Regions from separate parts of the Brevibacillus sp. FSL K6-0770 genome, predicted to be linked through region 1. Evidence: riboswitches for the same ligand, from Rfam matches in the RefSeq annotation. Region 1 holds a riboswitch; each other region holds the start of a gene.
What was found. A riboswitch is a leader RNA that binds a small molecule or an ion and turns the genes downstream of it on or off. The one in region 1 is predicted to bind S-adenosylmethionine.

Region 1 (7,123 bases):
CAGTTGGAGTTGGAGCTGTTTCCGTTTTGCTTCCGCACGCTGCCAAGGAAAATGCCAATACGGTAGAAAGTACAGATACGACTAATTTTTTCATAAATGATTTCCCCCTATTTTTTGGTCTGTGTTCTGCAAAGCTTATATGGAAAGACCTTACTTGCGGCTGAATCGCATAACCAGGCGATCCCCCAGCGACTGCAAGATCTGGACCAACACGAGCAAAATAATCACTGTAACAATCATGACATCTGTCTGGAAGCGTTGGTAGCCGTAGCGGATTGCCAAATCTCCCAGCCCGCCGCCGCCGATTACGCCGGACATCGCGGTGTAAGAGACGAGGGCAACTGTCGTGATCGTAATCCCGGCCACCAGACCTGGACGCGATTCAGGAAGCAGCACGTTCCAGATGATTTGCCAGTTGGAGGCTCCCATCGACTGCGCGGCTTCGATGACTCCTCGATCCACCTCTCTCAGCGAGGTTTCCACCAGCCGCGCAAAAAACGGGGCTGCACCGATGACGAGCGGCGGAATCGCTCCGAGTACCCCGAGTGAAGTACCCACAATTACTTTTGTCACAGGAATCAGCAAGATCATCAAAATGATAAACGGTACAGAACGCAGTATATTGACAACGAATGAGGCAATTGCATAAAACACCTGGTTTTGCAAAAGCTGTCCGCGAGAAGTCAGGAACAAAATAATCCCCAGCGGCAAACCAATCAGGATGGTAAACAGTGTCGAGAAGCCAAGCATCGTCAGCGTATCTATTGTTCCCTCGGCGATCTCCGACCAATCCACATTTTCCAAAGTCCAGTCCATCTATATCACCTCTACTTCCAAGCCACGCTGACGCAACGTCTCGATGGTTTTTTCGTTTTGACGGACATCGCCTTCCAGCTCGACGACCAGTTGGCCGTACGGCGTATCCTTCATGCGGGAAATCGTTCCTTGCAAGATGCTGAACACCGTGCCTGTTTCTTGCATCGTCTGGAACAAGATCGGCTGGTACGTCTTTTCCCCCAGGAATGTGACGCGGGCAATCGTGCGGTTTCCTGCCGCCTTTTCGTGCGCGACTGCTTCCCGCAGCTCGCTGGAATCAGCCACCTGCTCGACAAATTCCTGTGTCGTCGGATGCTGCGGCTTGAGAAACACATCCAGAACCTCGCCCGACTCGACAATTTTTCCGCCATCGATGACGCCTACGCGGTCGCAGATGGAACGGATCACGTGCATTTCGTGCGTGATCAGCACGATGGTCAATCCCAGTTTGCGGTTGATATCGAGCAAGAGCGCGAGAATCGAGTTCGTCGTCTGCGGATCGAGAGCGGAAGTCGCTTCGTCGCACAGCAACACTTTCGGATCATTGGCCAGCGCTCGGGCGATGCCTACGCGCTGCTTCTGACCGCCGGACAATTGCGACGGGTACTTGTCCCGATGCGCTTCCAGCCCGACCAGTTTGAGCAGCTCGTCCACTCTTTTCTGGATTTCAGCCTTCGAGCGATTGGCGAGCTTGAGCGGGAAAGCGACATTCTCGCCTACGGTCGCGGAAGACAGCAGGTTAAAGTGTTGGAAAATCATCCCGATCTGGCGGCGCTTTTCCTGAAGCTTGCTGTCATCGAGCTTGGTCAAATCCACTCCGTCGACAACGACTTGTCCTGACGTAGGGCGCTCCAACAGGTTGATGCAACGAATCAGGGTACTTTTCCCCGCACCGGAATGCCCGATGATCCCGTAAATTTCCCCTTTATCTATGGAAAGGTCAATCCCGAGCAATGCCGGAATCGTCTTGCCTTGTACTTGATAGCTTTTATGCAGTTGTTGCAATTGAATCAACGCATCCACCTCCCAGCAAAATCTGTCTACATGCCTTGTGAAAAACAGAAAGCCCCTTTTTTCATAAACGAAAAAGGGGCTGCAACGCATGTATACGTTCGCATCCACCCTTCTCATCTATCAAGATCCAACCAATCTTGTAGGAATTGGCACCGCGACGCTCATTTTCGAAAAAATGAACCGGTTGCCGGGCTTCATCGGGCCTGTCCCTCCGCCTCTCTTGATAAGAAAGATTTCCACGTATATTATGTTCGTTTTTCATATTTTCATGATACAAACCGGATTATATCCTTTTTGAAAATATCCCGTCAATAGCAATCCCAGGAAAAACTTTTTTAATCTATCACTCCGTTGCGGATAATGGTTGCCTGAACATGAAAACGAACAGACGCCTGCCGGAAAATTTTTCTCCAGTCGCGGTTCGTCATCTCTTTCAATCCCCTCTGCTGGGCGCGATAGACGATGCCAAATCCCGCCGGATCGACGTCCAGTTGCTGCAATTTTTTGACGACTTTTTGCAGTTCTTTCTCGATTTCCTTTTCCAATGCGTCCTCCATCGTTTTCATCATTTTGCTGTCCTCCAGCTTGATCGGTATCGTCAGTTCAAGGATTCGTGCCTGCAGACGGACGCGCACGTCAAAAACGGGAGGAGATGCTGCCAATGTCTTTTTTCGCAAAGTGCTCATTGTACAATGCCACCCGTATTTGCCCGCCTGAAGGTTTTTTGTCTGATTGCAAATTTGCCTTGTCCCGCATGCCCTTGCTCGTTTCCCCAGTCCCAAGTGCCTTTCGACATGATCGATATTCAGTCTATCCTGATCGATTTCCCTCAGCTTCGGAATAAGCTCGCTGTACACGACTTTGGCATCCGCCATGCGAAAACCATCTATGCAGGAACTCCTGGTCCATCTCCTTCACCCCAATGTGCTTGTGCTGTAGAAAATCATGGATAGTGTGCCCAAATATGCAAAAAAACAGCACGCTACATTCGCGTGCTGTCTGTACTGTCGTCTGTTTTGTTGTCCTCTTGTTGCATCGTTTCAGTCGGCGGCTCAAGCTTTTCCTGAATGAACGACTGAATCTGGTCTACGTCGGGAATGAGCACGGCTCCTGCCTTGTGCGATTCCCGGAACATTCCCATCGGCGGCAGCTGATAGTTGCCCGGTTGCATCGTATCGAGCTTCAAGCCGAGCGCGGACAGCTTCAGCATGTCCATGGAGCTGATGTTCGTCTGGATGTACGGCGCCACTTGTTTGAGGATGGACGGCAACTGGATCAGGGATGTGCCGCTCTTCATCTGGCTCGCTACAGCGGCGAGCAATTTGCGCTGACGCTCGGTGCGCGTATAGTCGGATGTGGCGTCATGGCGGAAACGGACGTACTGCAACGCCTTGTTGCCATCCAACTGCTGCACACCTTTTTTCAGATTGATATCGTAGACGCCTTTATCTGTCGGGTCATGGTAATACATGTTTTTCTCTACGTCGATCTCGACGCCGCCCACCGCGTCGATCAGCGCCTTGAAGCCTTCGAAATCGGTAATGACGTAGCGATCCACAGGAAGTCCGGTAAACTGGCTGACCGTCTTCATCGCCAGCTCAGGCCCGCCGTCTACAATCGCCGAGTTGATACGCGAGCTGCCATTTCCGGGAATGTCCACATACGTATCCCGCAAAATGGAGAACAGATCGTAACGCTTGGATGCCGGGTCGATACTGACCAGCATCATGGAGTCGGAACGGGGAAGCCCGTTATTTTTCATTCCCCTGCGATCCACACCCATCAGCAAGATGTTCACACGCTCTTGACCATCCCACTCGGGTATCTCCGCCGCTTTCGTTGCGGCTCCGCCATCCGGCGGGGCAGGTGTAACAACATTAGGAGCCTGGATATTTTGAGCAAACTCATAAAAGGAGTATCCGTAATAACCCGCTGTCGTGGCAATCACGACAAGCATCAGGAGCAACACTCGTTTCCATATTCGCATAAAGAACTACTCCACCTTTTATTCTCTGTATCTACTTGAACTCATCTCACCACTTGTTTAGTATACTCGAATCTTTACAATGTGGAGCAGCCTTTATTTGGGTAGCTTAACTTTTTATACTTTAACATTTACAAAATTTGCAATATTCTTTATACTACCTTCATACTCGTTTCCAAGGGGTGACTTGTCGTGCTTTCTCCATCCGCGTTTTTTCAGCGTTACCCGCAGGAAGCCCTGTTTTTTCTCGTTGCAAGCTTTATCAATTCTGCTGGCAGCGCTTTCATGTGGCCGTTGACTACTTTGTACGTACATACGATTCTCCATCGCTCCATGACCGAAGCCGGCTTTGTTTTGATGGTCCAGTCTTTGGCGGGCATTGCCGGGCAATTCGTCGGCGGCTCCCTGTTTCACCGCTTGGGCGCCAAGCGTCTCATCGTGGGGGCGCTGCTTTTTCAAGGATTGATTCAACTGTCCATTCCGTTCATCAGCAGCTGGCCTGTCTATCTCGTGCTCATGACCTGTTTGGGCTTTACTTTCAACCTTTCTTTTCCGGCGATCCAGGCATTTATTGGCTTTCGCTGGAAGGAGCAGCGCCGAGAGCTGTTTAACATCGTCTACGTAGGCAACAATCTCGGCATGGCGATCGGCACTTCGCTTGCCGGGGTCATCGCTACCTTTTCCTTTCAGTTGACCTTTTTGTTCAACAGTACGAGCACGCTGTTGTTTGCGCTGTTCTTCTTCCTTTTTATGAAACGCTCTTTTCTAAGAAATTGTTGCTTTTAGAAAAGCCGTGAGTTGCTTGATATTTATAGTACCAAGCGAAGCGTGCATTCACGGTAAATGGAAATCCTATAGACTTCCTGATTTTCATTATAGAGCACACGTTTCCACAACAGCAATAGCAACAAAATTTGCGAAAAGAGCCTTATGAAAAATATTTCGCACCAAGAACTGGTTGGCGACCAGGCGAAAGAAAACCGGCGGCAAGGCGAGGCGAAAAATGCGTTTGCCCTGCTTCTGCGCTACCAGCTTTACTTGTTCATGGCACTGGGAGCTGCCTGTATTTTCTTTTCCAACATGGTCTGGAACACGGGTGTCGCCCCTTACATTACGGCGCAGGGCATGCCGCTGTCGGCCTTCAGTTGGCTGTGGACGATCAACGGCATCATCATTTTTGCGGGTCAGCCCATCACGTCCTGGATCAAGCGCATCCTGCAGCAAAACTTGTCCGCGCAGTTGGTGGCAAGCGCGGTGGCATACGCTCTCGGGTTCGGCTTCATGCTCATGTATCACGGCAGCTACTTTGCTTTTATCGCCGGCATGATCATTACCACTTTTGGCGAAATGCTGATCTCTCCGACCATCCCGACTTTCATTACGGAAAAGACGGGGGAAAACGCTCCCTTTTACCTGGGAGTCGTCGGGGCGATTACCGCTGTGGGGCGCTTGCTCGGCCCGCTGGCGATGGGCTATATGTACGACCACGGTGGCGTGCAGCCCACGTTGCTTTTGGCCTCTCTCGTTTCGCTTGCTTCCGTCTTCCTCTGTTTGCTCCATGCGTATGTCCAGCGCGAAAAACGAGTCTCGGCGACAAAAGCCAGTTGATTCGTTTACACATAAACAAGCCGCCTGCTTCCAGCTTGGAAAAAGGCGGCTTGTTTGCTATCCAGACCGTTCTCGATTGTCGCTTTCTTCGTAAACCCGGCTACCTCACTGGCGGGCATGTCAACGATTTGCCGTTGTCCTTCGCAGAAAGGCTCATGATGTACGGCACAGCTACACGGCTCCACTCTTGTGCGGATGGGGCTGCCGCCATTTCTTGCGGCGAACACGCTTGCAGCATGGACGTACCGACGCTTCCTCCCGGGTCAAGCGCGACTGCCGCCATCCCCTTCGGCAATTCTTGCGCCAGCGATTGGGTCAGCCCTTCGACTGCGAATTTGGATGCACAATACGGTGCTACATACGCTTCCCCGACTCGCCCCCAGTACGAGCTGATGTTTACAATCACTCTGCCCTCCGGATTGGGTACCATTTTCGGCAAAAAAGCGCGACAGACGTAAAACACGCCGTTTACATTGACATTCATGACTGTCGTAAATTCCTCTGGCGACAGCTCCATCAGCAGGCTATTGCGATTGATCAGGGAGGCGTTGTTGAGGAGAAGATCCGGTACGCCAAGCTTGCTGCACACTTCCTCTGCCCAGCTTTCCACCCGCTTCCCGTCGGAAACGTCGATCATCGAAAAATGATGCCTTTTTCCAAACTCGCGATTCAAGTTCCACACTTCTGCCATCGAGCGGCCGCATCCCGCGACGACCCAGCCCGCTTCATGAAACCGCTCCACCATCGCCCTGCCCAATCCCCGGGTCGCCCCTGTAATGACCACCAGCTTGCTTGCAGACACAACAATCACCGCCTTTTATAAACTTATTATATATAATAGTATAGTAAAAGGCGAAAAGGAATCCCCTTCCAGCAAATCAAATCCAGAAGAGGTTCCTTCTCTTTACGGCTCAATCAAAATGGCAATTCGGGTAGCTGATACCATTCGCCAGACATCCATTCGCGGGCTTTCCAGCGCAGGACATCCGGCCGCACGAGTGGCATGATTTGTTGGAAAAGCTCCACGCGTTCGATATCGGTCATCGGCACAAAAGCGTCTGCCGCGGCCAAATCCGCCTCCAGCTCGTCCATTTTGCTCACGCCCAAGATCGCTGTTGCGACAGGCAAACTCCATGTATAGCGCAGCGCCTGCTCCGTCCACGGAGCCAGCTTGCCCAGCCCCATCACCTTCATCCCGATGACGGCCACGCCTTTTTCGACTGCTTGCGGCACGAAATCATGGGCAAAGCTGTAGATGAAGTGATCCAGAGCAGACAAAGCCACGAGCGCACTGTCAAAAGGAAAACGGCGAATCGCTTCTGCCAGCAAGCGCGGGTCGGTATGTCCGCTAATGCTGATTTTGCGGATCAGTCCCTGCTCTTTGGCTTCCAGCAGAGCTTCCAGAGCGCCGCCTTTGGCAAAAATCGCTTCCAGATCGTGCGGCTGCATGATGTTGTGCATGCGCCACTCGTCGACGTAGTCCGTCTGGAGCCGCTTCAAGCTGCCCTCCAAATCTTTCAAAGCCAAATCGCGGGTGCGTCCTCCCGTCTTGGTCGCGATCCACACGCGGTCGCGCAAGCCTGTTAACCCCAAGCCCACCCGGGTCTCCGACTGCCCGTCGCTGTAGCTCGGAGCTGTATCGAAGTAGTTGACGCCCGCTTCTACTGCGCGGCGAATAATCGCGATTGCCTGCTCTTCGCT
Region 2 (7,123 bases), 4.4 Mb from region 1:
CGAATCACCGCATAGTAGCGCGAGCTGTACTTTTGGTATACATAAATCAAAGCGACGAGCAGCGGAACCGTCAAACAGCAAAACAAAGCGAGCTGCGGCTGGAGCACGAACAGCGCGATCAAAATCCCGACCAAATAAATGCCGTTCTGGACAAAAGTAGCCAGCACACTCACGTAAAGCTCGCGGATCGCTTCGGTATCGTTGCTGACGCGGGAGACGAGCGAGCCGACAGGTGTCTTGTCAAAAAAGGACACCGGGAGCTTTTGCAAATGAACGAACAACTTCATCCGCATGCGCTGAATGATGCGCTGGGCGGTCGTCTGCAACCACAAAATCTGGATGTAGTTGAAGCACGCCGACAGCAAAATCAGCGCCCCGTACCCGACTGACAGCCAGATGATCGGCTGCACGTCGTTTTGATACAGCGCCAGCACTTCGTCGGCTGTCAGCTTGATGCCCGTCAACGTCGTTTCCGTTCCGTCAGCAGCTTCCGTCGTTACCGCGAAGCGCTCCCGGCCATTTTCCGGCTCGACTGGCGCAAACTTCTTTTCCGTATTTTGGGCATTCTCACTGAGCTTGCCCTCCATTAAATAGTACGTAGCTCCTTCGGAAAGCACGGTCATTTCTGCGCCTCGGACGCTTTCCCGAGTCAACCCCGCCTCCTGGAGCGCATCTTCGCGCATATAATACCGATCCTGGATGGCGACCGCTTTTTCGGCTGACGCTTGCGGCCGTTCTTCCAGCTGATACCACGGCTTCTGGATCGCCAAAATGTGATTGTCGATCATCACCTTGGCGAGAAAAGGGCCTGCCAGCTCCGCGCTGGTTCCAAGTAAAAGCAGGAACAGCGCTCCCCATATTTGTTTCTGAAACGGCCGGGCAAATTCAACCAGCCGCTTCCAGCTTTTTTCTTTACTCACGAAACGCTCTCCCTCCCACTATGCCGATTTATCCAGCAACGTCTTGCTCCATCTGCTGCCTGCGATACTGCTCGGCGTACCAGCCGTTTTGCTGCATCAGCTCGGCATGTGTTCCCCGCTCGACAATTCGCCCCTCATCGAGCACGAGGATCAGCTCGGCATGCTGGACGGCAGACAGGCGATGCGCCGTAATGATCGTCGTCTTGTTGGCACGCTCCTGGCGCAGATGGCGCAAAATCGCCTCCTCCGTGCGTGCGTCAACCGCCGACAAGGAATCGTCCAAGACGAGGATGCCCGCATCGAGCAGCAGGGCGCGGGCAATCGAGATTCGTTGCTTTTGTCCCCCGGAGAGCGTCACGCCTTTTTCTCCGACCATCGTTTTCAATCCTTCGCGGAATTGCATCAGGTCGCTCTCCATTTCCGCCAGCCGCATCGCGTGCAGCACTTCCGCCTCGCTCGCACCCGGCTTGCCGAACGAGACGTTTTCCGCAATCGTGCGGGAGAACAGCAAGTGCTCCTGGGGCACATACGCGATCTTTTGCCGCAGCGTATCAAAAGACAGCTCCTCAATCGGCACGCCTCCGACGAACAGCGTCTGACTTTTCATTTCATACTGGTGCAAAAGAGCGCGGCACAAGGTCGACTTCCCGCTCCCTGTCCGGCCGACAATGCCCAGCGTCTCCCCTTCGCGCAAAAAAAACGTAATGTCGGACAGCGCCAGCTTGTCACTGCCCGGGTAGGCGAACGAAAAGTGGCGAGCTTCTACTGTATGGGGTGTCTCTGCCGCAATCGGATGGTCAACCTCGTGCACATCGGGCTGCTCCACAAGCAGCTCGGACAGACGCTTGTGGGACGCGCCGCCACGCTGCAACACATTGACTAGCCAGCCAAAAGCGAACATCGGCCAGATCAACAGCCCGAGGTACAGGTTGAAGGCGACCAGTTCCCCCAAAGAAATCGCGCTCGTAAAGACAAGGTATGTTCCATAGCCAAGCCCGATCAAAAAGCTGAAACCTATAATGATGGCAATTGTCGGCTCGAACAGGGCGTCGATCCGCGACACGCTGACGTTTCGCTCCAGCGTTTTCTCGCTGACTCTTCTGTAGGCTTCAATATCTTCCTTTTCCTGCACAAACGCCCGCAGTACCCGCACGCCGGAAATCGACTGCTGGACGTGATCGTTCATCTCGCCGAACGCTTCCTGCGCCAAGTAAAAGCGCTCATGCAGCAAGCGGCCGTAATAGGCAGTCGACCAGGCCAAAAAAGGCATCGGAATCAAAGCGGCGAGCGTCAGCTTCCAGTCGATCGCGGTCACCATGACTCCGAGCGTCAAAAGCGTCATGAACAACGAATCGACCAGCGTGAGCACTCCGGTACTCGCCGTCTGCTCGATGGCGGGAATGTCGTTGGTTGCCACAGCCATCAAATCACCGCTACGCTTGCGATGGTAAAAAGACGGCGTCATCCGGGTCAAATGCCCGAAAAGCCGCTCTCGCAAAGTTCGCTCCAAAATCAACGCGCCGCCGTTCAGCAAATACCTCCAGGCAAAGCGCATCGCGTACAGCCCGACCCCAAGCGCGAGCAAAATCGTGACTGTCCGCGTCAAGTCTTGGGCAGTCAAAGAGCTGTTGCGCATCGCGTCGACAGTCTCGCCGATCAGCCGCGGCGGCCAGAGCATCAAAATGTCGATGAAAAACAAAAAGGCTATGCCGATCGTGTACCGCTTCCAGTGGGCACGAAAAAACCAGGATAGCTCCTTGAGTGTCTTCAAGCTAATCACCTCTTTTTATCGAGCAAAAAAGGGCGTGCGAATCGCGCAGCCCCTTTTTGCTTCCTTCATCGTAATTGACTGAATTTTCTTTGTCAATCTACCTTTTTTGTCTGGCTCTTTCCTGCCATTCTTCCTTCAACATGCTGTACACGGCATGGTCGACAAAATGGTCATACAAAAACTCATTGCGCCGCAGGATTCCCTCCAGTTGAAAGCCGAGTCTCTCGGGGATCGCTCTGCTTTTCGAATTGCCTGTCGCCGCCTGAATCGTGATTTTCTCCAAGTTCCATGAACCGAAAACAAGGTGATCCATATACGCCGCCACTGCTTTGGTCATCAGCCCCTTGCCCTGAAAGCCGGCGCCAAGCCAATAGCCCAGTGATGTCTTCTTGTTGATCCAGTCCAGATTGTGCACACCGAGAGTCCCGGCCATCCGACCGTTATACCAGATTCCGTAGTGAATCCCTTGATTGTCGTCATACTGTTGAATCGTTCTTTGGATGAAATAGCTCGTGTCATCCTCGCACTTCGTGTAATTCAGCCAAGGCAGCCACTCTTTGAGGTAGGATCGGTTCGTATCGGTGAGCCAAAACATTTCGCTGGCATCCGACAACTCCAACTGTTTGAGAAATGCTTCTTCGGAAATCGGGATCGTTCTCATGATAACCGCTCCTCCTTCTCATTCGCTTTCAACGGGCAAGCAACTTCTTACGCTCGATTATGCGGCTGGTTCCATAATTTAGCAAGAATCAGACGATCTATTCCTGAAAAAAAGCGCCCGCCATAAAAAGGCAGACGCTCCTGATACGACGGACTATTGTTTGCTTTTCGCGATCTCTTCCGGCTTGAAAATGCCCGTCTCTGTCACAATTGCGGTAATGTACTGGGCTGGCGTCACGTCAAACGCCGGATTGTACACCTTGATATCATCCGGTGCTACCTGTTTGCCCAAGCCGTGTGTGATCTCTTCTGCCGGACGTTCCTCAATCGGAATTTCCGCACCTGTCGCCGTCGCCAGATCGACAGAGGACAGCGGCGCCGCTACATAGAAAGGAATGCCATGCGCTTTTGCCAAAACGGCTACTCCATACGTGCCGATTTTGTTGGCGACGTCGCCGTTGGCCGCTACACGGTCTGTTCCCACGACAACGGCCTGCACTTTGCCTTGCGACATGACCATAGCTGCCATGTTGTCGCAAATCAAGGTGACGTCAATCCCAGCCTGCTGCAATTCATAGGCGGTCAGGCGAGCGCCTTGCAATACGGGGCGCGTCTCGTCGGCGTATACTTTCAAATCCCACCCGCGTTCTTTTGCCAAATAGAAAGGAGCGGTAGCCGTACCGTATGCAGCAGTAGCCAGCGCACCCGGATTACAGTGTGTAAGCACGCCCATGCCGTCTTGCAACAGCGTCAGCAAATGTTCGCCGATCGTGCGACATACTTCTGCGTCTTCTTTTTGAATCGCCAGTGCTTCGTCGAGCACAGCTTTTTTCAGCTCGTCAACGGGCAAGGCGGAGTTTTGTTGCACGCGTGCTTTGATCCGGTCAAGCGCCCAGAACAGATTCACAGCAGTTGGCCGGGACGTTCCCAAATAGTCTGCCTGGCTGTTCAGCTCTTGCCAAAACTGTTCATACGTTTGCGCTTCGCTGCCGCGGATTCCCAAATACAGTCCGTAGGCGGCGGCCATGCCGATTGCCGGTGCTCCGCGCACTTCCAGGCGGCGAATCGAGCCCCATACTTGTTCGGCGGTCGTCAGCTGCAAATAAATCGTTTCTACTGGCAAACGCGTCTGATCAAGCAAGACGAGTACGTCGTCTTCCCACTTGACTGGCGTTGTTTGTGTACTGGTTGTCATACTGTCGTTGCCTCCTGATAGTAGCGTGCGGTTACGTTGCGGACGATGTCCGTGATGTCTGTCGATTCCTCAATGTCGTTGCGTCCGAGAATCAGCGCTTCCCCGATCGCCAGCGCCAGTCGTTCTGCTTCGGCGCGTTTTTCGGCGTCTGCGATGGCATTCAGATCAGCCACTCCTGCCAGGCCGATCACACGGCGCAAAATTTTGCATCCGGCATAGCCTGCCGTATCCTGAATCAGTCGTTTCACGTAGCTTTGCCACAAGCCCTCGACATGAGCGCTGCGTTCTTTAGCCTGCTTGTGCCAGAGCTGGACAAACTGGGAAACAAATTCGTTCCAGACATCTTCAACCGTTTCCAGTAAGTATTCGCGGTAGGAGTCGCGTTCTCCTTGGTCATTTTGCAAGCCGTGCTGACCAGCGTAGTTGAGCAGCAGATTGGCGATAACGGCACCGATGTCAAAACCGATCGGCCCGTAGTAGGCAAATTCGGGGTCGATCGCTTTCAGGCTGCTCTCGGTGATGAAGATGCTGCCTGTGTGCAAATCGCCGTGCAAAAGTGCTTCTGCGCGAGTCAGGAAATCGAATTTCAGCTTGGCGATTTCCAGCTTGAGCGGCTTGTTGTTCCAGATGGCCTCTACTTCTTTGCGGATCAGCGGGTTAAAGTCGTTGGTCGGCGCATTTTCATACGGGTCGGTAAAGACGAGATCTTCTGTGATTTTGCATAATTCCGGATTTATGAATGTTCCGACTAGCGCTTTTTTGTCGTACGGATGCGCCCCCAAATCGGATGTGTAGAACAAGGTTTGCGCGAGAAAACGTCCGATCTGCTTCGGAAAAAGCGGGTAGCGCTTGCCCTCAATCAAGCCTTTGCGCATGATGACGTGGTCGCCTACGTTCTCCATCACCGTCAGCGCCAGCTCCTGATCGAAGTGGTATACTTCCGGCACCAGGTCAGGCACGTATTTGTGCTGGATGCGGAGCGCTTCACTCTCGATGCGGGCACGGTCAATCGTCAGCGGCCATGATTCTCCCACGACTCTCGCAAACGGCAACGCTTGCTTCACGATGACTTTTTTTCCGGTAGCCGGCTCCTGGATATCGAACACGAGGTTCAGATTCCCGTCACCGATTTCGCGGCTGGTCAGCTCTGCTCCTTCTGTAAACAGACCCGGCAAGCCTTTTACGTACTCTACTGCTTCCTGCTCAGTCAATGCGCGGTATGCCATGATTGATTACTCCCCTCACAAATCGTTTTTTTCTCTATCTCGAACGGAATGACAAAATGGTCAGGAATCCGTGTCCAAACGCACAAAAAAGACCTCTTTCCCGAAGAAAAGAGGTCGCTGTCGCCACGTATAATAAACGTGTCATGTCCCCCTTATCTTCCAGACCACTTTTGTTTCTGCAGGAATTAGCACCGTGCACGTCGCTTTTTGTTTCAGCCGCTGCTCGCGTTGAAATAGCGTCGTGTCGGTTGCCGGGTATCATCGGGCCAGTCCCTCCACCTTCTCTGGATAAGGTATCCAAACGTATGCGGTTTTGATTTAGTTTGAATCATACAACCTGCCGTTCCACGATGTCAACACCCTTTTTTCGCAAACCGCGCTTCTCTCCTACCAGACGTGCTGAGTGCCGGAAGCAGCCGGGCGATCCCAGTTCCACCAGTCAATTTGGCCGACAAAGGCAGCGGTAATCGACTTCTCATCCTTGAGTTTGAGCAGTTCCTTCGTCGGTCCGGTCAGGACTGCTCCGTAGAGGCGAACGCCTTTTTCCTGCAAGTAGCGATAGCGCTCCTCGACTTGCGGATCGCTTCGCGAGACCAAATATTGTCCCATGTCGCGCGCGAGGCTTTTTTGCTCGACAAGGTAGGCCATTTCCCCCAAAAAGGCTGCCATCCGTCGGCTTCCCTCTCCGTTGACCTGAATCGGAGCCGCTCCGTAATTCAGCTCGTGCTCCGCAAATCCCCATGCTTCTCCCGGCCCCAAGAGCAGGTAGCCGTCTTTTTGGTCTTCGTGCCTGGCTTCCACTCCGGTGTCCACTGCCAACCAGACCGTATCCTGGTTGGCGGAGCTGATGTAGCGGGAGATTCGCTCATAATACTGCTCGTACGTCAAAAAATCAGCAAAAGAGACAGCCAGCTGGGCAACGGTTCCTTCGGGGAGCTTCTCCAAAGTCGTCCAGGCTGGCGTGCGCCAATGCGCCAGTTCGTCTGCGTCCGGTTTTTGCCCGCTTTGAAGCGGATAGCGGAAAAACAGCTTTTGCTCCCTGACTCCGTTGGTCCATTGCGGCTTGGCGTTGACGTTCCACAACACGTTGGTGCTTTCAAAGCGGCCCGCGTTTTTGATGTCCGCCCCTACTCGCTCGCGAAGTTCCATCCGGATGCTGCCGTACAGCAGTCCCACCTGCGAGCCGCTGCTGCCCACGCTGACACCCGGCTGCGTAAAATTGACCATGTCCTTCGCTACCCGGTGCAGATCATCGTGCATCGACGACCCTACCCATCCGTTGACGCCCAGAAATACCACGCCAATTACAAACGGGATGGCAAAAGCGTACACGGAACTGAGCAAGCGATTT
Region 3 (7,123 bases), 4.4 Mb from region 1:
CTGGCTGTGCCCGCCCTCGTCCAGCGCGTCGAGTTCCCGTGGTTGCTGCTCTCCTTCTTCGCCCAGCAAAAGCCGCTCCAGCCGCTCTGCGCATGCCTCATCGGCTGCCAGCTCCTCGCCAAGCCGCTTTGCTTCTTCCCCTGTCAGTTCCCCTCTCAAATAAGCGAGCAGCTTTTGCTCGCGATCATGACCGTTTTGGTGCGTCATGGCCCTTCCTCCTTCCACAGCTTTCGCATCTTTTGCCGACCGCGAAACAGCGAGCGTTTGACGTCCGCCAGTTCGATCTCCAACACCTCTGCCATTTCCGCGTAGGAAAATTGCATGGCTGACAGCAAAATGACCTGTCGTTGCTTGGGCGGCAATTGCTCCAGATGCGCATATGCCTCTTTCCACAATTCCTGAGCGACCAACAGTTCCGCCGGGTCGCTCGCGGATGCGTCCGGTCGTTCCGGCATCTTTTCCATGTAGTCGACTGGCCGCCGCTTTTGCTTGCGGTGCCAATCGATAAAAGCGTGGTAAGCGACCTTGAACAGCCATGGCCTGACCTTTTCGCCGCGGTAGTCTTCCAGGGAGGCATACGCCCGGAAAAAAACCTCCTGCGTCAAGTCCTCCGCATGCCTGGTATCGCGTGTCAGCCGGAAAAGGTAGCGGTATATGTCGTTTACATGCATCTGGTACACATACTCCAAGCCTACTTTCCCAATGCCTCCACATCCCTTCTTTACGTACCACGCCCTCTAGCGAAAAAAGTTTCACTTCCGGCCACTTTTTCCCTCTCTACAGAGAGCACATTCCGGCAAAAAACAAAGATTGACTACGGACAACAGAAGTCATATCATGGGTGTAGCACACACGGCTGACTGGCCTGTGAACCACATAACTCTTATCGCGAGCTGGCTGAGGGACTGGCCCTATGATGCCCGGCAACCGGCGCTATTTTTTCTTGAATAGCGAAACGGTGCTAATTCCAACGGATAAGAGTCGGTACGAGAAGCGGCATTGCTGCGTCTTCTGTCCCGACTACTGACCCGAGAGATGAGAGGAGACGAGACGTTTTTATAGTCGACAACCGCCTCCCCGCTCTGGGGAGGCTTTTTTACATGCCCGAAAGCTTCACGAAACTTTTCAAGCTGCCCAAGGAGGACTAGCATGAGTGATCAACGCATCCTCGTCACTTATTTGACGCAAGCCAAAGACTTACACAAAAAAGCAGCCGCCATCGCCGTTGGCATGACGGTCGGCTCCTGGACGGATTTGCCCGCAGCGAAGCAAGCTGAGCTGGCTCCTTATCTCGGGGAAGCCGTGAGCGCTACGCCGCTTGAGACATTGGAAAACGGCGAGACGCGCGGACTGATCACCGTCAGCTACCCGACGCGCAATTTTACGCACGACATTCCTTCGCTTTTGACCGGAATCTTCGGGAAACTGTCCATGGACGGAAAAATCAAGCTGGTGGACATCACTTTCCCTGAGTCGTTTCTACAAGCTTTTCCCGGACCAAAGTTCGGCATTGACGGACTGCGCGGACGTTTGGATGCACAAAACCGCCCGCTGTTGATGAGCATTTTCAAATCTTGCCTCGGTCTTCCCTTCGAAGATTTGAAGACGCAATTCCGGGCACAGGCGCTCGGTGGCGTCGATCTGGTCAAAGATGACGAAATCTTCTTCGCAGACGATCGCGCGCCGTTTTTGGAGCGTATCCGCGCCTTCAAGGAGATCGCGCAGGAGACAGAAGCGCAAACTGGCAAGCCTGTCCTCTACGCGGCCAACCTGACTGGCCCGATCAACGAGCTGAACGAAAAAGCAAAGCGTGCCGTGGAAGCTGGCGCAGATTGCCTGCTGTTCAACGTCCTCGCTTTTGGCTTCGATGCCTTGCACCGCCTGGCAGCCGATCCGGACGTCAACATCCCGATCATGGCCCACCCCGCTCTCGCTGGCGCTTACTATCCGTCGCCTGATTACGGGATCGCCACTCCGCTTTTGCTCGGCACCCTGATGCGAATTGCCGGAGCAGACCTGGTGCTGTTCCCGTCGCCATATGGCAACGTCGCCCTGGACAAAACAGAAGCGCTGCAACTGGCGACCAACTTGACCACTCCGTTGGAAGGCGTGCGCCGCTCGTTCCCGGTTCCATCAGCCGGCATCCATCCGGGACTCGTCCCGCAGCTTTATGCGGATTTCGGTCTGGACCAAATCGTCAATGCTGGCGGCGGCATTCACGGACATCCGGGCGGCGCTACCGCAGGGGCCAAAGCGTTCGTCGATGCAATCGCAGCAGTCACGGCTGGACACACCCTGGGAGAAGCGGCGAACCAATCGCCTGAACTGGCGGCAGCCCTGGAGAAATGGGGTGGCGCACGATGAGCAAAAAGCTCGTGCTGTTCTGCGATTTTGACGGAACCATTACGGAAAAAGACAACATCGTCGCGATTGTAAAAAAATTCGCTCCCCCTGAGTGGGAAGCTCTTACCGAACAAATTTTGTCGCAAAAAATCAGCGTACAGGAAGGCGTCGGCAAGCTGTTTCAGCTCTTGCCCTCCTCCCTGCGCCAGAACATTGTGGACTACATCGTGAACGAAGCGACCATTCGCCCCGGCTTTGCCGATTTTGTCCGCTTTTGCCGCGAGGAAGGCATCGAACTGCTGATCACGAGCGGCGGCATCGACTTTTTCGTAAAGCCGATCCTCGCTCCGTTTGATTTGGATCATGTCCCGATTTACTGCAACGGCAGCGACTTCTCCGGAGAGAACATCACGATTACGTGGCCGCATTCCTGCGACGAGCATTGCACAAACGGCTGTGGCATGTGCAAGACAACCATTATTCGCCGCTACGATCCCGCCACTCACTATCGTGTCGTCATTGGTGATTCCATCACTGACCTGGCTGGCGCCAAAATTGCCGATTTCGTGATCGCCCGCTCCTTCCTCGCGCAAAAAGCCGAGGAACTACAGCTGTCACACAGCACTTTCGCCACCTTCCACGACGTGATCGCCACACTTACGCAACTGAAACAGGAGGTTGTCTGACACATGACCGCAACACTCGAACAGCGTCTGGACGCGTTTCGTCGTCTCGATGACGCCAAGCTGACATTTGCCCGCCGGGACTGGTTTCCCGGCACAAGCGGCAATCTCTCCATCAAGATTCAAGACGAGCCGCTGCAATTTGCCGTGACGGCAAGCGGCAAGGACAAGACGAAGCTGTCGCCGGAAGACTATCTGGTGGTCGATCAAGACTCCCGTCCCGTGGAGGCAACCTCGCTCAAGCCGTCCGCCGAAACGTTGATCCACGCAGTCGTCTATCAAAAGTTTGCCAAAGCAGGTGCCTGCTTCCACGTCCATACGGTCTGGAACAATCTCATCTCCGAGCTGTACTTCGGCCAACGGGCTTTCACCATTCAAGGCCAGGAGCTGATCAAGGGCCTTGGGATTTGGGAGGAAAATGCGCGGATCACTGTTCCGATTGTTGAGAACTTTGCCGATATTCCGACCCTCGCAGCCGCGATCGAAAAAGTCATCACCCCGGAAATTCCGGGTGTTCTGATCCGTAACCACGGCATTTACGCCTGGGGCGGCAACGACTTTGAAGCGAAGCGCCACCTGGAAGCATTTGAATTTCTGTTTGAGTACCACGCCCGCTGGCTGCAACTGCGCCAAGCTGTCGTGTCCACTACATCCAACTAATCAAGGGAGGCAAGCATCATGGCACAAATTCGTTTCCACGACAACAACGAGTACATTTCCGCTCCGGAGGAAGTCATTTCCTTCCTGGACACCCAAGAAATCATTTATGAAAAATGGGATGTAGCTCGCCTCGATCCGAAGCACCGCGACAACTACAGCCCGACAGACGAAGAAAAGCAAGAAATTCTCGACACCTTCAAGCCGGAAATCGATGCGATCAGCCAACGCCGCGGCTACTTGACTGCCGATATTATCGTCCTCTCCGACAAAACGCCGAACCTCGACGAGCTGTTGGTAAAATTCAAAGGCGAGCATCACCACACAGATGATGAGTGCCGCTTCTGCGTAGACGGGCACGGCATTTTCGCGATCAAAGGAAAAGACGGACGTTACTTCGACGTTGAGCTTTCCCCTGGCGATCTGATTTCGGTACCGCCGAACTTCCGCCACTACTTCACGCTGATGGATGACCGCAAAATCAAAGCGATCCGCCTGTTTGTCACACCTGCTGGCTGGGAAGCTATCTACTAATACAAAGTGCGGAATGCGAAACACCCTGGAGCGAATGCTGCACCAGGGTGTTCTTGTTTCTTTTAACGTATTTTAGCGAATGACGCCGTTGCCCTTGATCGACAGCTCCGGCACGAACTTCACTTCCGCCTGGGCAAAAGCTTTGGGCCAATTATCTTGCACCTTTTTCCACTCCTGATACGCATGCGCTCGCGCGTACAACCCGAATCCGAATGGATCGACTTCATTTTGCTGGCACTTCACGACCAGTTTCTCAAATTCTTTGCGCAGCTCCGCATTAACCATCTGCTCCATGTCCTTATAATCCTTTTCCATGTCAAAAGGGAACAATCTCTCCGAAATACCGCCGCCGAACTTCATCTTTACTTCAAAATGAAACTTGCCGTCCCGAAAGGTCGTCTTCACTTTTTTGGATGCTTGCTTTGCGATGAGGCTGACTCTGTGCTTGATCATCTTTTTGCTGTCATTGGGCGCAGGGATCGGCACCGTAAAGGTCACTTCGCCCTCTTTTCCGTGCAGAAACAACTGGAGCAGCATCGTTTCCTGACTTTGCAGCAGCTCGACATACGTGCCCTCCTTGCTCAGCACCGCTGTTCCCAAAATCTTGATCGCTTTTTCTTTGCCCACAGCCGTGATGGTTGGATTAATCCCTTTTTCAAACATTTGCCGATGAAAATCTTGCGCCCTCGTCCGCACGGTCAAATTCCGCTGATTAGCGGTATCGATCAGCTTGGTCAGATGCAGGGACAGCCTCGGCTTGTCTGGCGGTTGAAAGTGAAACAAGTCACCTACCTCGCCGTCAAAATAGACCATCCGGGCGTTGACCGTAAAGCGCGCATCGCGGAAAATGACGTCGAGAATCTTGAACCAGTCAGGGTGCTCCAAAAGTCGCTTTCCCAGCACGATCGCCTGGATTTTCCCTGAAAGAGTAAGCCCCGTCACCATCTCGTCCAATCGTGCCCGCGCCTGTCGGAAAGACTCCGCTTTTACGCCAAATTCTTCGCTTTTTTTCTTCGCTTCTCGGCTGAAAACCGGACTGGATAAATAAAACAGCAGCTCATCCTTCTCATTCACGTCAACTCCGGCCATCAGCGTAATCGTCGCATCTTCCAGATCGATTCGATCCATGCAGCCTGACAAAAAGAAAAACAGCGCCGAGATCAACAGCAGCTTTCCGGCTTTGCTCATCCCTTTTGCCCCCCTTTTCCGCGCCGAAACAACTGGATCGCCAGCCACCAGATCACGGGGATGATGTATCCGCCAACCATTCCAGTCATGCTCCACACCTCGCTCCACTTTTTCAGATCGATGAACGTGGGCGTATACAGCCAGGCTCCCACGACGATCAGGATCATCAGAATGAACAAGTGCTTGCGATGATCGGCTGACCCGACCATTTGGCTCGTCGTGAACACCGTAAAATACATGTACGGCAGCGTGGTCGTCGACAAAAAGAACAAGTAGAACGCAAGAAAAATGATGTCGATTCGCTCCAGAAAGCGATACTCGATTACTTTCCACAAATTGAGTGTCGGCCACGTATATTGCGTGATTTCATCCGGACTAAAAAAGGAAAAGCTGAAAACAGTAATATGCATAAAAATCAGCATGGACAATGTGTTTGCCACCACAATTCCCAGCGAAGCATACTGTTTTCGCTGCAAAAACGGGTACAGAAAAAACGCCAGCTCAAATCCGAGAAAGGACAAAATCGTCGATTTGGTTGCGGAGAAAACCGGCATCCACCCTTCTTTTAGCACAGGCAGCAAGTGAAGCCAATTGGAATACGGCAAGATGGAAAAGACAACGATCGGCATCCACAGCGTCAAGTAAAAAATCAACTCGGCATACCGTCCCAGCACCCGCAGCCCGCCCTGCACAACCATATAGGTAGGGATCACCGTCAATATCGCCAAAACGTATCCTGGCGTCTGGGACAAAATCCACACGTTCACAATCCCGATCCCGTTGGCGATTACCGTCATGGCGGCAAGGGCGCAATAACAGGCGACAAGCGCGGAAACGACCATTCCCAGCCATTTGCCAAAAAAGACGGGAATCAAATCGACGATCGTTTTGCCCGGATAGCGCTTCATGATGTTCACAATGAGGAGGCTTGCCACAGTAGCGCATACCCAGCCAATGAGAATGGAAATCCATCCGTCCGTTCCCGCTTCCTCGGCCAACTCTCGCGGCATGGACAAGACTCCGATCCCCACTTGTGTTCCATGAATAAAAAATACGTACTGGAGGACAGTCAGCTCGTTAAATGCGTATTTTTTCATTCGCCATCCCCCCGAGGACGGTTATCCCCCTGACGCTTGGACTGGACGACGCGGGCGCTGGCCGGACGATTTTTCATGCTCCACAACGGCAAGCGCAGAAACAAGTCCTTCCAGTCTGAAAATCGTACGGGTGCCAGCGGACTTCCGTAAGGCACGCCCAAAGATTCCAGCGAGATCAAATGACCGATCAGCCCCATCATCCCGATCACAATGCCAATAATCCCGAACATCGCAGCCAGTCCCATCATCAAAAACCGCAGCAGCCGCACTGCTGACGCCATGTCGTAGTTCGGGATGATAAAGGAAGAGATCGCAGTAAAAGCGACTACAATCACCATGATGTTGCTGACGATCCCGGCCTGTACAACCGCCTGTCCGATAACGATACCGCCGACGATGCCCACCGTCTGTCCGATCGGCGCAGGCAGCCTCACCCCGGCTTCCCGCAACATTTCCAGCGTCAGTTCCATGATCATCGCTTCCAGCAAGGGAGGAAATGGCACTCTCTCCCGCGACTCTCCCACTGACAAAATCAAGTCGAGCGGAATGACCTCGTAGTTAAAAGAGATCACCGCGATGTAGACGGCTGGCAAAAAGGTAGCCACCAGAAACGCCATAAAG
Region 4 (7,123 bases), 3.2 Mb from region 1:
ATTAATCGAGGCGCTGGAGTAGCTTCGCGATAGAAGCGGCTAAAATCGAAAGAGCTGAGCTGAAGCTGCCTCTCGCTTGCAGCGGTTCGTCGAATGGACCAGGGCGTCTCGCGGTTGATCTACCTGTCAAAGAGGCTACGATGACTCGCGATTAAATTCAACTTGACTAGATCTTGTACGAATGTGAGGGATCGCAAGCTTGCGAACCGGAGCCTTTTTAAGGATATCGTTGCCAGATTGTCGCCGTGAAAAAGGAGGGAGTGGCGTGGTTCAGCTTTTCATATGTCCATGGTGCGGCTATGTTGAAGAAAAAGAAGTGCCAGAGGAAAGCGAAGCAGGAATCGTTACGTGCGCTTGCTGCAACATGGCAGAAGTGGAAAGTGTGTTTGCGCGTGGAAACGGCTGCTTTGCTGAGGGGGTTGCCGTTCTGTCTTCCTGCTTGCGAGTCTTGTCAGCAAACAAAAAGAATTGTGTTGACGAATGCATTGGAATTTCTTAGAATAGGCTCAATAGCAAATCATAGTTCTTATCCAGAGAGGTGGAGGGTCTGGCCCGATGAAGCCCGGCAACCGTTGCTTTTGCGACAAGGTGCCAATTCCTGCGGGACGTTTCGTCTCGATAGATAAGAAGCGGGTGCCTCGTAGCAGTCAAGACGAACCTTCTTCTTAGCGGAGAAGGTTTTTTGATGTATGAAAAAGTGGGAACGAGGCAAACATTTGCCCAATTTCAAAGACAAGAGAGAACTGACATCTAGCAAAGAACAAAAATTCATAGTTTTCTTTATCTAGAGAGGTGGAGGGACTGGCCCGATGAAGCCCGGCAACCGTTACGCAGTTTGTGACAAGGTGCCAATTCCTGCAGGACGAAAATCGTTCTGGGAGATAAGGAGAAGGACCTTGATGCCAAACCTTCTTCTTAGCAAGAAGGTTTTTCTTATTTTTCCAAAACATGACATGAGGTGGTAATAATGAGCGCAGGTGTAATCAAAGTAGGATTGCTGGGATTGGGAACAGTAGGGGGCGGCGTCATCAAAACGATTCGCTCGCAACAGGAGAAGCTGGCGCAGCGGTTGGGCAAACGGATCGAGATTGTCAAAGCATTGGTTCGCGATTCGGAAAAAGAACGGGCGGTTCAGGTTGATCCTGCGCTTTTGACTACCGATTTTGAGGATGTGCTAAAAAGCGATGTGGACATTGTCGTGGAGGTAATGGGCGGTGTCGAGCCTACGTATGATTACGTGCGTGCCCTGATTGAAAAAGGCTGCCATGTGGTAACGGCGAACAAAGAGCTGCTCGCCAAACGCGGCCCTGAGCTTGTCGATCTGGCTAACCAGCATCAGGTGCATCTGGCTTATGAAGCGAGCGTAGCTGGCGGGATTCCGATTTTGAGTGTGCTGCGGCAGTTTTTGCGCACAAATGACATCCAAGGAGTTCGCGGTATTCTCAACGGGACGACGAACTTCATCTTGACGAAAATGGAGGCGGAACAGCTCTCTTATCAGGAAGTGCTGAAGCAGGCGCAGGAGCTGGGCTATGCGGAAGCTGATCCGCGTTCGGATGTGGAAGGTTTCGATGCCATGTACAAATTGTACATTCTCGCGCAGCTTGTGTACGGGGAGTCGTTGCCGCTTGCGGATGTCGTGCGTAAAGGAATCGCCGATTTGTCTGCCGGACACATCCGGATCGCAAGCGAGCTGGGTTACCGGATCAAGCTGATTGCCCAGGCACAAAAAGCCGAGCAAGGCATCCGCCTCTCGGTTCAGCCGACTGTGCTGCCCATTGCCCATCCGTTGGCGCAAATCCAGGATGCGTTCAATGCGGTGCAGCTCTCCGGGAACATCGTGGGCGACCTGTTGTTTACGGGCCGGGGTGCAGGCGAACTGCCGACCGCAAGCGCTGTCGTTGAAGATTTGGCTTACTTGTTGACCCAGCCATTTACGCCGCATCCTGTTTGGACAGAAAAAAATGCCGCGGCTCAGTTGGAGCAAGGGCAAGACGAACGGGTGCTGTGTTATTTGGAAGGCTCGTGTATCGCCGCCACACCTGATCGCGTGCTGCATTTCTTGCGGGAGGCTGGCGTGAACGTGACGAAATTGAAGGTGCAATTCGACTTGGGCGGTGTGCTGCGCGCGGGCTTGATCGTTACAGGTATTCGCGCAGAGCATGAGCAAGTGCTGAAAAGTGACTTCGGACTTTCCGTGCGCTGCTTCCCGCTGATCGAATCGGCATAGCTCGCAGTCTGTCTAGATCAGCGCTGATCCTTTCTACTTGCTTTTTTTATCCGAGAGCTGTTGATCGGTATCTGAAGGCCCGTTTTTCTGATTGCCGGGGAAGACGACTTTTTCCCATTTGGTCATGAAATAACTGCAGAGTATAATAAGGCCGATCGCCGATACGGTGATAATCAATCCGGTCATATGTGCCGCCTCCTTTTCGCTGGAAAAAGTGGTTCTACTATGGTCTACGAAAGCAATATGGAAAAGTTTCGCCAAAAAAGGCAACGGGCACGCCTCATTTATCATGAGCGTGCCTGTACGTGACCATCGGCTTCAATCTGAACGTTTTCCGACAGTGATTCGATTCGTTGCAGAAGCGCTGCCCCATCCGTGTCATTCATCGGTACCGCTCGTCCCAGCTCGGCATGGAACGGGAGCATCGTCAGTTCACAGGAAGCGTCTTTTGTGCAGCTTGCTTGCAGTACCATCGTCTGCCACGTTTTTGGCTCCGTCGAGCGGGTGAAAATGAAATTGCCCAAACTGTAGGCAATCCACTTGCCGTTGTAGCGTTCAAAGCCTTGCAGGACGTGAGGATGACCACCGACGATCAAGTCTGCTCCTGCGTCAATGTAAGCTTTGGCCAATTCTTTTTGGTGATCGACGGGAAAGTCTTCCCGTTCCTTGCCCCAATGGGCGATCACGACGACGAGATCAGCGTGTGCCTTTGCTTGTTGAATCGCTTGGACGGCTTTGGCGGAATCATAGGAGCCAGCCAGTCCAGGCTGTTTCTCCGTGGCGAACCAGCTGACTTCGGGAATGACCCGGCTGAATCCGAGCAAGGCGAGCTTGATGCCGTTTCGCTCCACCACGACGGGAGTGAAGGCTTCCACAGAGTCTTTGCCGCCGCCGAGGTAAGCGATCCCGTTTTTGGCAAGCGCGTCAAACGTGTCGAGCAATCCGGCCACGCCCTGATCCATCGAATGGTTGTTTGCCAGGTTGACCGCATCGATCCCTGCTGCTTTCATCGCAGGCGCAGCCAAAGGAGAGGACTTGTAAACGTATTGTTTGTTGTCGGCAGGCGTGCCTTTTGTGGTAAGTGGCGTCTCCAGATTGGCTATGGTAAAGTCATCCTGCAAAAACAGGGAACGGACGTGCGTGAACGGGTAGTCGTAGCCTTTTTCGAGCAACGTTTTTTCCACATTTCCGGACATCATCACATCTCCGACGAAGGTCAGCCGGACAGTCGGCTCGTGGGCAACAGCCGGAGGTGGTGCGGAATCGTGTTCAGGGGAGGCGGAATGGCTTCCCAGCTTGTCGAAAGCGAAGTAAATCCCTGAGCAAAGGATGACGAGCAGACTGAACAAGAGCGTTTGCTTCGCCATCCTTTGCCCCTTCTTTTGTCGTTGTTTTCGCCGGATGTGCTTTAGGTTTTGCTGCGTCTGATTCATTATGCTCCTTTCAACGGTAACGAAAAATGGGTGAATTTGTTATTATAGAGCTAATACGAAAAGGGGCGAAAAAAGATGCAGCTTTCCTTCGATCATCTGGTTCATTTCGTGCACCGTCCCCCTGGAGAGGCTGCCCGGCTTTTTCAGGAAGCAGGCTTTCACGCTGTCGCGGGCGGACGTCATACCCATTGGGGAACATGGAACAGTCTCAGCTACTTGGGACTATCTTATGTGGAGTTTTTGGCGGTGGAGGAGGCAGCTGTCGCCAAGCAATCCGACAATCCGCTCATCCGGCAACTGGTCTGGGAGGCGAATCGCGGTGAGGGACTTGGGCAAATTGCCCTGCGCACTCGGCAAATGGACGCGTGGGTAGAGCGATTTCAGTCACTTGGTCTCAAAGTGACAGGGCCGGTAGCGGGCAGCCGCACGCGAGACGACGGGAAGATTTTGCAGTGGCGCATGCTGTTTGCCGAAGACCCGCACAGTGCGAGACAAATGCCGTTTCTGATTGAATGGAGCGAGACAGACGAGGAGCGCAAAGCCGATTTGACACAGCGCGGCATCATCGCTCCGCATCCAAATGGCGCGACGGAGCTGCAAGCGGTTGGTTATGCTGTTTCCGATCTGGAAGCGGCAGCAGCGGATTGGACGCGGTGGTTCGGCTTGCCGAGCCAAGCAGTGTTCGACGATGAGCAAATGGGCGCTCGTTGCCTGACGCTTGCTTTACCTGGCGGAAATATCGTGCTGTGTGAACCGCAGCAGGATGGATCGGCCAAGCGGATGCTGCAATCGCGCGGAGAGCGTCCTTTTTTTGCAAGAGTAGGCGCGGCAAAAGCGCTTCACGAATCGCACTCCATTTGTGGCGGGACGTACCTGATTTGAATTTGCTAGAAAGTAACGAGGGGCAAAGCAAGAAAATGGCGCAAAGGAGGCGAGCTTGTGACATCACCCAAGCATTCTTTGTCCGCTGCGGCGATTATCGTCAATGATCGCAACGAAGTGCTGCTGATCAAAGGGCCGAGACGGGGCTGGGAAATGCCCGGCGGAAAGGTGGAGCAAGGGGAGTCCATCCGCGAAGCAGCGATCAGGGAAACGAAGGAAGAATGCGGCTTGGACATTGAAGTGACGAAATTTTGCGGCGTGTTTCAAAATGTCAGCAAGTCGATCTGCAACGCCCTGTTTCTCGCCAGACCGATCGGCGGAAAACTAATCACAACGCCTGAGTGTCTGGAGTCGGGCTTCTTTCCGATCGAGGAAGCTTTGCAAAAGGTGACCTGGAGCAATTTCAGACAGCGCATCTCTTTATGTTTGCAGGAGGAAAAGCATCCGTTTTACGTGGAGTTTTAGGGCAAACGGGCAAGTGTAGGTCGTAGTGAAAAGAGCGGGCGAAATCAATCAGCAGGCAAAAAGCTGTCCGAACAGGGACGGCTTTTTTGTTTTGAGAAAAAAGTGAGTGTGTTTGCTCATTCACGGCGGGCCTTAGAGCTTTTTGCAACTGATTAGCCACATCGTTGAGTTTTTCCAAACGCACTTGACTGAATAACTGAATCATAGAAAAAAGAGCAACCCGTTCCCTTTGCGAAAAAAGGAATCAGGTTGCTCTTTCTTTTCTGCGACATCAACATCGCCGGCGATCAATGCGTTCCGAACGTCTTTTTCGTCAATTGGCGGTACATGTACAGCATGGCAATGCGCCACGGAACCAGCATGCCGAACGCCAGCAGGAAGAACAAGCCGCCTGTCTGGATCGGGGTGAAGCTGTCGTTGATCACCAGCTTGATAATCAGCCGGATGATCAGAAGCCCTGCCAAAATAAAGAAGAACGCACGGGAACGTTTGAGGTAAACGTCTTGACCGATGATCTCAAAGCGCGAAGTCATAATCAAGGGAATGGAGAAAATCAATCCGGTTACAAAAGCCGCCAGATCGTACATCGGTGGCAGCGCCGCTTCCGGAAAGAAAAACATGGCAAAGCCAGTAGCCATGAAGAACGGCGGCAGGATAATGCTTTTTGCAGACACAGGCTTTTTTTGCCGGCGCATGCGCAAAAAGATGACCGCGGTTGCCATCACCAGCGGCACCAAAATGCCAAAGGATGAAGAAGTGAGTATCTGCATGGAAAAAACGCCTCCATAGACTTTCAACAAATTTTCAATGTTGTCTTGTCTAGTTTACACCAAATTGAGACGTATGGGGAAGCCGCAGACAGCGAAGCGGCATTTTTGCTAAGCCGCCGCTTCGTCGCTGGCCCGGACATCGAGCTTGTGTTTTTTGCTGTAGAGGAGCGTCAAGAGGCCGGACAAGAGCGTCAGCGAGCCGATAAACAGCAGGTAGCCGGTGATGCCGAGCAGGTCGAGACCGACCCCGGTAATCCCCAGCGCGAGCAGAAAACAGCCGCGGTCGAGCATGCTTTTGAAGGAAAAAAAACGTCCTTGCTGGTGGGCTGGCAAGCGCTTCTGAAAGATCGTCGCAATGACCGGAAAAAAGAAGGCGACGACCAAGCCAAACACGGAAAAGGAAGACAGCACCATCGCTTTGTTGTCTGCCATGGACATTCCGAATTGGGAAAGCGCGAAGAAAAACAGCATGAGCGTAGAGGCAGCGACCAGATTTTTGCCGCCGATCCACCGTTTGGCGAGCAGTCCGCCGATCAAAATGCTCGTGCCCTCGACCGCGTAAATCCAGCCCATGAGCTGCGGCTCGTTTTGCATCTCGCTTAGGTTGAGGATCATCAGATTGAGTCCGCCCAAAAACAACGTAATCAAACCGTTGTTGATCAATCCGACAAACAAGGCAGGGTCTTTGCGGGCAATCATCAGCACTTCGCGGAACTCCACTTTTTCCTTCATATTCCGCGAGGTAACGGGCGGAATCCGCAAAAACAAGGTGACGACAGCCAAAATCGCGTAGGCAATGATCGAGCAAATGTACAGCATGGGCAATTCCATGGAGACGACGAGCACACCCCCGAGAGCCGTTCCGCCAATGCGCGACAGGGTGGAAATATTCAAGTACGCACTGTTCGCTTTCAAAAGCTCATCTTTGCTCAAGATGGCAGGCAAGGAGGCTTGCACGGTCGGGAAGTAAAACGCCGCAGACACTTGCATGACGATCAGGGAGACGATCATCCAGAGAATGGAATCGTACGCGAGAGCGGGAAACATGAACACAGGGCTTAAAGTCCGGGCCATGCTGGCAAAGAGCATCACTTTTCCCTTGTCGTACATATCGATGACGACGCCCGCTTTCGGAGCCAACAGGATGCTTGCGATCAGACCGCTCATCAAAATCAGACCCTTCACGGTTTCGGAAGGGATCAGGCTCTGCATGAACGCCAGATTGGCAATGATGGAAATCCACATGCCTGCACCTGCGACAATCTCCCCTGTCATCAGCAAAAGAAAGGTTCGGTTGCGCCACAACATGAGAGCCACTCCATATCTTTTTGGTTTTTGACAAA

Region 2: it holds a riboswitch for S-adenosylmethionine, as region 1 does, so the genes downstream of both, mtnK (S-methyl-5-thioribose kinase) here and NST23_RS02700 (methionine ABC transporter ATP-binding protein) in region 1, are expected to answer to the same signal.
Region 3: it holds a riboswitch for S-adenosylmethionine, as region 1 does, so the genes downstream of both, NST23_RS23455 (2,3-diketo-5-methylthiopentyl-1-phosphate enolase) here and NST23_RS02700 (methionine ABC transporter ATP-binding protein) in region 1, are expected to answer to the same signal.
Region 4: it holds a riboswitch for S-adenosylmethionine, as region 1 does, so the genes downstream of both, NST23_RS17245 (homoserine dehydrogenase) here and NST23_RS02700 (methionine ABC transporter ATP-binding protein) in region 1, are expected to answer to the same signal.

What each region holds. Positions count from the first base shown of each region.
Region 1 covers NZ_JBBOBQ010000001.1:491,734-498,856, reverse strand. Annotated here, with positions in the region: gene NST23_RS02710 (MetQ/NlpA family ABC transporter substrate-binding protein) at 1-94, opposite strand, end outside; gene NST23_RS02705 (methionine ABC transporter permease) at 151-816, opposite strand; gene NST23_RS02700 (methionine ABC transporter ATP-binding protein) at 817-1,830, opposite strand; SAM riboswitch class I at 1,941-2,060, opposite strand; gene NST23_RS02695 (Ger(x)C family spore germination C-terminal domain-containing protein) at 2,166-2,516, opposite strand; gene NST23_RS02690 (LCP family protein) at 2,813-3,817, opposite strand; gene NST23_RS02685 (MFS transporter) at 4,007-4,600, shown strand; gene NST23_RS02680 (MFS transporter) at 4,745-5,422, shown strand; gene NST23_RS02675 (SDR family oxidoreductase) at 5,523-6,224, opposite strand; gene NST23_RS02670 (aldo/keto reductase) at 6,338-7,123, opposite strand, start outside.
Region 2 covers NZ_JBBOBQ010000001.1:4,925,117-4,932,239, forward strand. Annotated here, with positions in the region: gene NST23_RS23420 (ABC transporter transmembrane domain-containing protein) at 1-920, opposite strand, end outside; gene NST23_RS23425 (ABC transporter ATP-binding protein) at 949-2,691, opposite strand; gene NST23_RS23430 (GNAT family N-acetyltransferase) at 2,789-3,352, opposite strand; gene mtnA (S-methyl-5-thioribose-1-phosphate isomerase) at 3,506-4,546, opposite strand; gene mtnK (S-methyl-5-thioribose kinase) at 4,543-5,772, opposite strand; SAM riboswitch class I at 5,922-6,067, opposite strand; gene NST23_RS23445 (anti-sigma factor) at 6,160-7,123, opposite strand, start outside.
Region 3 covers NZ_JBBOBQ010000001.1:4,932,287-4,939,409, forward strand. Annotated here, with positions in the region: gene NST23_RS23445 (anti-sigma factor) at 1-207, opposite strand, end outside; gene NST23_RS23450 (sigma-70 family RNA polymerase sigma factor) at 204-680, opposite strand; SAM riboswitch class I at 881-981, shown strand; gene NST23_RS23455 (2,3-diketo-5-methylthiopentyl-1-phosphate enolase) at 1,150-2,364, shown strand; gene NST23_RS23460 (2-hydroxy-3-keto-5-methylthiopentenyl-1-phosphate phosphatase) at 2,361-3,029, shown strand; gene NST23_RS23465 (methylthioribulose 1-phosphate dehydratase) at 3,033-3,686, shown strand; gene NST23_RS23470 (1,2-dihydroxy-3-keto-5-methylthiopentene dioxygenase) at 3,705-4,217, shown strand; gene NST23_RS23475 (Ger(x)C family spore germination protein) at 4,290-5,405, opposite strand; gene NST23_RS23480 (GerAB/ArcD/ProY family transporter) at 5,402-6,502, opposite strand; gene NST23_RS23485 (spore germination protein) at 6,499-7,123, opposite strand, start outside.
Region 4 covers NZ_JBBOBQ010000001.1:3,666,443-3,673,565, reverse strand. Annotated here, with positions in the region: SAM riboswitch class I at 524-629, shown strand; SAM riboswitch class I at 778-888, shown strand; gene NST23_RS17245 (homoserine dehydrogenase) at 968-2,230, shown strand; gene NST23_RS17240 (hypothetical protein) at 2,264-2,416, opposite strand; gene NST23_RS17235 (CapA family protein) at 2,518-3,663, opposite strand; gene NST23_RS17230 (VOC family protein) at 3,739-4,545, shown strand; gene NST23_RS17225 (NUDIX hydrolase) at 4,603-5,010, shown strand; gene NST23_RS17220 (CcdC family protein) at 5,298-5,780, opposite strand; gene NST23_RS17215 (MFS transporter) at 5,889-7,088, opposite strand.